Regions from separate parts of the Bradyrhizobium sp. AUGA SZCCT0182 genome, predicted to be linked through region 2. Evidence: predicted binding sites of a transcription regulator. Region 2 holds the regulator's gene; the other holds the start of a gene.
What was found. The regulator LexA, encoded in region 2, represses DNA repair genes until DNA is damaged. The targets are predictions, from matches to a motif close to TGTTCNNNNTGTGTTCNG.
Positions count from the first base shown of each region.

Region 1: JQ611_RS32110 (DNA recombination protein RmuC) is a predicted target of LexA. The motif match lies at 1,208-1,225, and genes of this name have one in related genera.

Region 1 is NZ_JAFCLY010000041.1:39,932-43,609, reverse strand. Features, by position in the region: gene JQ611_RS32110 (DNA recombination protein RmuC) at 1-1,178, opposite strand, end outside; gene def (peptide deformylase) at 1,349-1,876, shown strand; gene fmt (methionyl-tRNA formyltransferase) at 1,990-2,922, shown strand; gene truA (tRNA pseudouridine(38-40) synthase TruA) at 2,922-3,659, shown strand.
Region 2 is NZ_JAFCLY010000006.1:6,850-10,527, reverse strand. Features, by position in the region: gene JQ611_RS08755 (ComEC/Rec2 family competence protein) at 1-308, shown strand, start outside; gene JQ611_RS08750 (hypothetical protein) at 351-767, opposite strand; gene JQ611_RS08745 (hypothetical protein) at 907-1,146, opposite strand; gene lexA (transcriptional repressor LexA) at 1,397-2,104, opposite strand; gene glp (gephyrin-like molybdotransferase Glp) at 2,319-3,530, opposite strand; gene JQ611_RS08730 (HAD-IA family hydrolase) at 3,543-3,678, opposite strand, start outside.

The DNA.
Region 1 (3,678 bases), on a different contig from region 2:
GGGAACAGTTCCGGTGCGCCCGGCTTGACGATCCGTGGGGCCTCAGCCGGGGCTTCGGTCTTGCTGAAATCCAGCTCCTCGATCCGTCCGGCGCGCTTTTCGATCTTGTCGGCGGAGATCAGGATCTGGCGGACGTCCTCGTTCACATCGCCAAAATGCTTTTGCAGCTTTACGACGCGTTCGCGCAGTCGGGTCAAGTCGTCGCCAAGATGCATCACCTCGTTGCGGATCTGGTCGGCCGCGTCGCGGATGCGGGCGTCTTTCAGAATCTGCTGCATCACCTGGATCGCCAGCATCAAGAGCGACGGCGACACCAGCACCACGCGGGCGCGATAGGCTTTCTGGATCACGTCGTCGAAACCGTCGTGAATCTCCGCATAGACCGATTCCGACGGCACGAACATCAGCGCGGTGTCCTGGGTCTCGCCGGTGATCAAATATTTCTCGGCGATGTCGCTGACATGCTTCATCACGTCGGCGCGCAGCCGCGCTGTGGCGTATTTGCGCTCCTCGTCGGTGCGGGCGTCGTGCAGCGCGGTCATCGCCTCCAGCGGGAATTTGGCATCGATGCAGAGCGGGCGCTGGTCCGGCAGGAACACCACGCAATCCGGCCGCTTGCCTGATGAGAGCGTGTGCTGGAACTCGTAAGAACCCTTCGGCATGCCGTCCTGGACAATCGCTTCCATCCGCGCCTGGCCGAACGCGCCGCGCGATTGCTTGTTGGCGAGCACGTCGCGCAGCGTGGTGACCTGCGAGGTCAGGTCGGTGAGATTTTTATGCGCATTGTCGATAATGCCGAGCCGCTCATGCAGCGCGCGCAAACTGTCCATGGTGTTGCGCGTGGTCGCTTCCATCGACTGGCCGACCCGGTGGGTCACCGAATCCAGCCGCTCGTTGACGGCGCGGGCCATCTCGGCCTGGCGGCCGGCCAGCGCCTGTCCCATCGCATCGACCCGGCCGGTGGATTCGCTCTGCGCCCGCAGCATTTCGCTCAGGCGTTCCTCGAGCTCGTCGGCCCGGATCGCCTGCGCCATCGCGAGTTCCGCGCCGCGCCGGCCGGAGCGGGCGATGACGATGGCAATGGTCAGCAACAGGATTAGCGCCAGTACGCCAAAGCCAATCAGCGCGTCGCTGGTCCGAATCGGCAGGTCGCCGACGATAAAAAGAATCTCGTTCATGGCTGCTTGTAGCCGATTCGCGCGTTAGCGCGAACGAAGAGGGAACATTTATGGTAAATGACCCCTTAATTTTCGTGGTTAACGCCGCCTTAAAAATCATGGTTAAGGCCGCCTTAACCGGTTCCGCCGCGCATTGACCCCGGCAAACCGGCAGCTTAAATCGCCCCATCATGGCATTAAGAGAAATCATCATCCTGCCGGACAAACAGTTGCGGCTCGTCTCCAAACCCGTCGAGAAGGTGACGGCGGAGATCCGCAAGCTCGCCGACGACATGTTCGAGACCATGTACGACGCGCCCGGTATCGGCCTCGCCGCGATCCAGGTCGCCCAGCCGCTGCGGCTGATCACCATGGATCTGGCCAAGAAGACCGAGGACGGCGAGACCAAGCCGCAGCCGCGGGTCTTCATCAATCCGGAGATCATCTCCTCGTCCGAGGAACTGTCGGTCTATGAGGAAGGCTGTCTGTCGATCCCCGAATATTACGAGGCGGTGGAACGGCCGGCGCAGGTGCGCGTGCGCTTCACCGATCTGGACGGCAAGGTGCACGAGGAAGACGCCGACGGCCTGTTCGCCACCTGCATCCAGCACGAAATCGATCACCTCAACGGCGTGCTGTTCGTGGACTATCTGTCCAAGCTGAAGCGCGACCGTGTGCTGAAGAAATTCACAAAAGCCGCCAAACGCGCGGCGGAGTAGCCGCAAACTCTCTCCGCCCACGACTTTCTCTCTTGCCGCAGCAAAGACGTGGATGGCCGGGACAAGTCCGGCCATGACGAGTAAAATCAATCGGCTCGGGATACATTCACACTATGCCTCTCCGCTTGATCTTCATGGGCACACCCGATTTCGCGGTGCCGACGCTGCTGGAGCTCGTGGCCCATGGCCATGACATCGCGGCCGTCTATACCCGCGCGCCGAAGCCGGCCGGGCGTGGCATGAAGCTGCAACCGACGCCGGTCGAGCAGGAAGCGCGGCGGCTCGGCATATCGGTTTTGACGCCGGCCACATTGAAGACGCCGGACGCGCTCGACGCGTTTCGTGCCCACAACGCCGATGCCGCCGTTGTCGTCGCCTATGGCATGATCCTGCCGCAGGCGATCCTGGATGCGCCTCCGCTCGGCTGTTTCAACCTGCACGGCTCGCTGCTGCCGCGCTGGCGCGGCGCTGCCCCGATCAATCGCGCCATCATGGCAGGCGACGCGGAGACCGGCGTGATGGTGATGAAGATGGATGTCGGCCTCGATACCGGCGACGTCGCGATGGCCGAGCGGCTGCCCATATCGGACACCATGACGGCTGCCGATCTGCATGACGCGCTGGCCCCATTGGGCGCTGACCTGATTGTGCGCGCGATGGGCGGGCTGGAACGCGGCGGCCTGCAATTGCGCAAGCAAAGCGAACAGGGCGTCACCTACGCGGCCAAGATCGAGAAAGCCGAGGCGCGGATCGACTGGAGCCGGCCGGCGCGCGAAGTGCTGCGGCATATTCACGGGCTGTCGCCGTTTCCCGGCGCCTGGTGCGAGGCCGCACTCGACGGCGAAATCGCGCGCATCAAAATCCTGCGCTGCGAGCCGGCCAAAGGCGCAGGGGCGCCGGGTGACGTGCTCGACGAGCAGCTCACGATTGCCTGCGGCGACGGTGCGATCAAAATTCTCGAATTGCAGCGCGCCGGCAAGGCGCCGATGAAAGCCGCGGATTTTCTGCGCGGCACGCCGTTAAAACCGCCGGCGCGGCTCGGCTGATGCCCCGCTACAAGCTCATCATCGAGTATGACGGCAGCCCCTTCAGCGGCTGGCAGATTCAGGACAACGCCCCAACGGTGCAGGGCGCGCTGGAAACCGCGGTCAAGGCGATCTGCGGCGAACAGGTTCGCGTGCACGGCGCGGGACGCACGGATGCGGGCGTGCACGCGCTGGGCCAGGTTGCGCATTGCGACATTGAGAAGCCGTTTCCACCGGGGCGGCTGCGCGACGGGCTGAATGCGCATCTGCGGCCGCATCCGATCGGCGTGCTCAGCGCCGAGATCGTGGCCGACGATTTCGAGGCGCGATTTTCAGCCATGAAGCGCCACTACCGCTATCGCATCACCAACCACCGCGCCAATCTCGCGCTCGACATCGGCCGCACCTGGCGGGTACCCCGGCGTCTCGACACCGACGCGATGCACAGCGCCGCGCAGCGGCTGCTCGGCAAGCATGATTTCACGACGTTCCGCGACACCGAGTGCCAGGCGAAATCGCCGGAGAAGACGCTCGACCAGCTCGACGTCATCAGGGACGGCGATGCGGTTGCCATCGTGACCTCGGCGCGCTCGTTCCTGCATAGCCAGGTGCGCTCGATGGTGGGCTCATTGGTCTGGGTCGGCGAAGGCCGCTGGAGCGCCGACGATCTTGCCTCAGCCCTTGCCGCCCGCAACCGCGCCGCCTGCGGCCCCGTCGCGCCGCCGGACGGGCTATATCTGGTACGCGTGGATTATTGAGAACCCGAATCCCTACTGT
Region 2 (3,678 bases):
GGCCGGAAGCGCTGGCGGATGATTGTGAGCGCGCGGCGCTGGTGGTCACCGCAAGGCAGGCGCCTGCGGGGTGCGGCGCCTCGGTGATCTCTGCGGAGCGTCTGCGGCGGCAGGGCGCCATGGTGCTGCGGCGAAGCGGCAGCGGATTTACCATCGATGCCGTCAAGCTCCGGGGCGTCGATCGTCCATGGTCGCCGGCGATCGCGGGCGAGGGGGACGCGGAAACAACCATCCTCGCGCCGCGCCGTACGGCGCCGCGTGCGGTCGATGCGACCCCGTCGGAAGCGGATCTCCAGGCCGAGGAATAAGGATTCACGTTCCCCGGCGGGGCGCGACCGGCGGCGCGGAATTCAACCGGTGGAAAGCGGTGTCGCCGTGTCCGCCTTCGTTGTTGTGCGCTCGGGAATCGGATGCACCACCGGCAATTGCAGCACGGTGACGCGCTGCCCCTCGCAAAGCTGCGTCACCAGCACATGGCTGCCGTCGGGAAATTCGATCGCGTCGTGGTGACGTTCCTTGATATGCGGATCGATGGTGTTGAACTTGCCGACGCGAAAACCGATCGTCCGCGTCCAGATCCAGCGATTGTCGTATTTGACGTCTTGCGCGAAGGCCAGTTCGGTCCCGGGCAGCATGCAGACCGCGACTGCGGGGTCGCGTTCGCTGGCAAAGCCGCGGGTCGAGGTGCCGCGGAAGGTGGTCGATATCAATGTCTCGCCGACCTCAGCAGGACGCGTTGCCATCGCGTGCAAACTATAGTCACACATCGGATCGCTCCCTCGTAAGAGATAGAGACCCGTGCCTCCCTCGAGGCGCTGGCCTCTATCAGAGTGGACTTGAGCAAAGTCTATTCCTGTTCTGGGCAATAGTGCGACGGAAAGGCCGGCGTGCCCGATCACAAACGCGCTACGGCGGCTGCGGATCTTCGGGCATCGGCGGCAGCGGCAGTTCGAAGGCGCCGAGATGGAATTGCTCCCTTCCGTCGTCGGCAATCCCGGGCAGCGCGACCAGCGTGAACGCAGCCTCCGGATATTGCTGCCAGATCGCGAGATCTTCCGCCGTCACCATCAGCCAGCCGAACCGGAGCATGTAGCGGCCCGGCTCGGTCACGAGTCCAGCCCTCTGCCAGGTGATCTTGGTGATCATACTGCTGACCACGTCTCGTCCCCCCGGTTTTTGCGTCTTCGAGTCGAAGAAAACGCGTCAAACCAACCATCCTTGCCCGCACAGTTTTTGCCGCATTCTGGGCAATTGTGCGACGCGCGGCCCCACCGTTCTCCGTCAGGGCCGGGTCTTGATCTTGCAGCCAACAACGTGGATGCCCGGCACAAGGCCGGGCATGACGAGCTTACGGATGTCGTTACCGAACAGAAGCGCCCGCGAAAGCGGGCCGCCCTCAGTACTTCCGGTACAGCCCGATCAGCTTGCCCTGAATCCGGACCCGGTTCGGCGGCAGGATGCGGACTTCATAGGAGGTGTTGGCAGGCTCCAGCGCGATCGAGGCGCCGCGGCGGCGGAAGCGTTTCAGGGTGGCTTCCTCCTCGTCGATCAGCGCCACCACGATATCGCCGGTGTCGGCGGTCTCGTTGCGCTGGATCAGCGCCATGTCGCCGTCGAGAATGCCGGCGTCCACCATGGAATCGCCGCGGACTTCGAGCGCGTAATGTTCGCCGGAGCCGAGCATGTCAGGCGGTACGCTGATGGTGTGGCTGCGGGTCTGCAGCGCCTCGATCGGGGTGCCGGCGGCGATCCGGCCCATTACGGGAACGGCGACCGGACGGTTGCCATCGTCCTCGGCGGGCGCGCTGGCGGCGCGGACCTTGCCGAGCGTGCCTTCGATGACGCTGGGAGTGAAGCCGCGGCGGCCGTTGCCGTTACCGGCGCCCGCAAGCTCGGGCAGCTTGATGACTTCGATGGCGCGGGCACGGTTGGGCAGGCGGCGGATGAAGCCGCGCTCTTCCAGGGCGGTGATGAGGCGGTGGATGCCGGACTTGGAGCGGAGGTCGAGCGCATCCTTCATTTCGTCGAAGGAGGGCGGCACGCCGGCTTCCTTGAGCCGTTCGTTGATGAAACGCAGAAGTTCATACTGTTTGCGCGTAAGCATCTCGAGCAATCCCCCGGTTGGCGCGTCGTAATTCGTGGTCGTTCAGTTCAGTTGCGAGTGCGGTCTCAAATTCGGAAGTCCAAAACTCCCATTTGTAGACACTAGCTCTCGAAACAAATCATGAACGGACACTATATGTTCGATACATGTTCCGCAACCACTTAATTTCAGGTGAACGCGCGCCGACTTCGCCCGAACAGGCCGCCGCGATGCGTCATTCCGGCAGGCGCAGGAACTCGCATGGCGTGCCTTTCGGCAGCGCCGGCGCAAACGGCGGACGTATCAAAAGCGCCCGTGCCGCAGCGAGATTTCCAAGCAGCGACGAGTCCTGGTGGCTCACCGGCACCGCGATCAACGCACCGTCCTCGCGCTCTTCAAGTCGTGCGCGAAGATAGTCTTCGCGCTGATCGTTGGCGGGGAGATCGCGGCCGAGCAGGGCGGTCTCACGCGCGTGATGGATGGTTTTTCGGCCCGACAGCGCGCGAATCAGCGGCACCAGAAACAGGAAACCACAGACATAGGACGAGACCGGATTGCCGGGCAGGCCGATCACCCGCATCGCCCCGAGGCGCCCGTGCATCATCGGCTTGCCCGGCCGCATCGCGATGCGCCAGAACGCCATGGCGACGCCCTCGGCCTCCAGCGAGCGCTTGACGAGGTCGTGGTCGCCGACCGAGGCGCCGCCCATCGTGATCAGGATGTCGGCGCCCGATGCGCGGGCGCGGCGGATGCCGTCGGTGGTCGCCTCGACCGTGTCGGCGGCGATGCCGAAATCGATGGTCTCGGCGCCCTCGGCCCGCGCCAGCGCGCGCAGCGCATAGCCGTTGGAGTAGACGATCTGGCCGGGGCCCGGGATCGAGCCCGGCATCACCAGCTCGTCGCCGGTGGCGAGCACCGCCACCTTGGGGCGGCTGATCACGGCGAGTTCCGGATAGTTCATGCCGGCGGCGAGCGACAGGTCGCGTTCGGTGAGGCGGCTGCCCCTGGTGAGCAGCACATCGCCCTCGCGGAAATCGGCGCCGGCGGCGCGGATATGCCGTCCCGGTTTGGCGGTTTCCGTGATCGTGACGTGGTCGCCGCTGGCAGCCGTGTCTTCCTGGATGATGACGGCATCGGCGCCATCAGGGATCACGCCGCCGGTGAAAATCCGGACCGCTTCGCCCGGGCCCACCATGCGCTCGAACGGGCGGCCTGCCGCGACTTCGCCGATCACCTTCAGCCGCGCGGAGAGGTCGGCGGCGTCGGCCGATCGCACCGCATAGCCGTCCATCGCGGACATCGCCTGCGGCGGCTGGGTGCGCTTTGCCGCAAGGTCGCGCGCGAGCACGCGATGCCAGGCGGTGTCGAGTGCGGCCATTTCTTCCGCCAAGGGATCGGCGCCCGCAAGGATCGCGGCCAGCGCATCAACGACCGGCATCAGGGCCACGGCAACACCCTCTCAAATTCCCAGCGCGGCAAGCGCCTTTGCGACGTCATCCGGCCCTGTCACATGTACCGCGGCCAGGCCGCGCGCCCGCGCGCCGTCGATGTTTGCGGCGGAATCGTCGAAGAACACGATGCGGGAGGCGGGAACA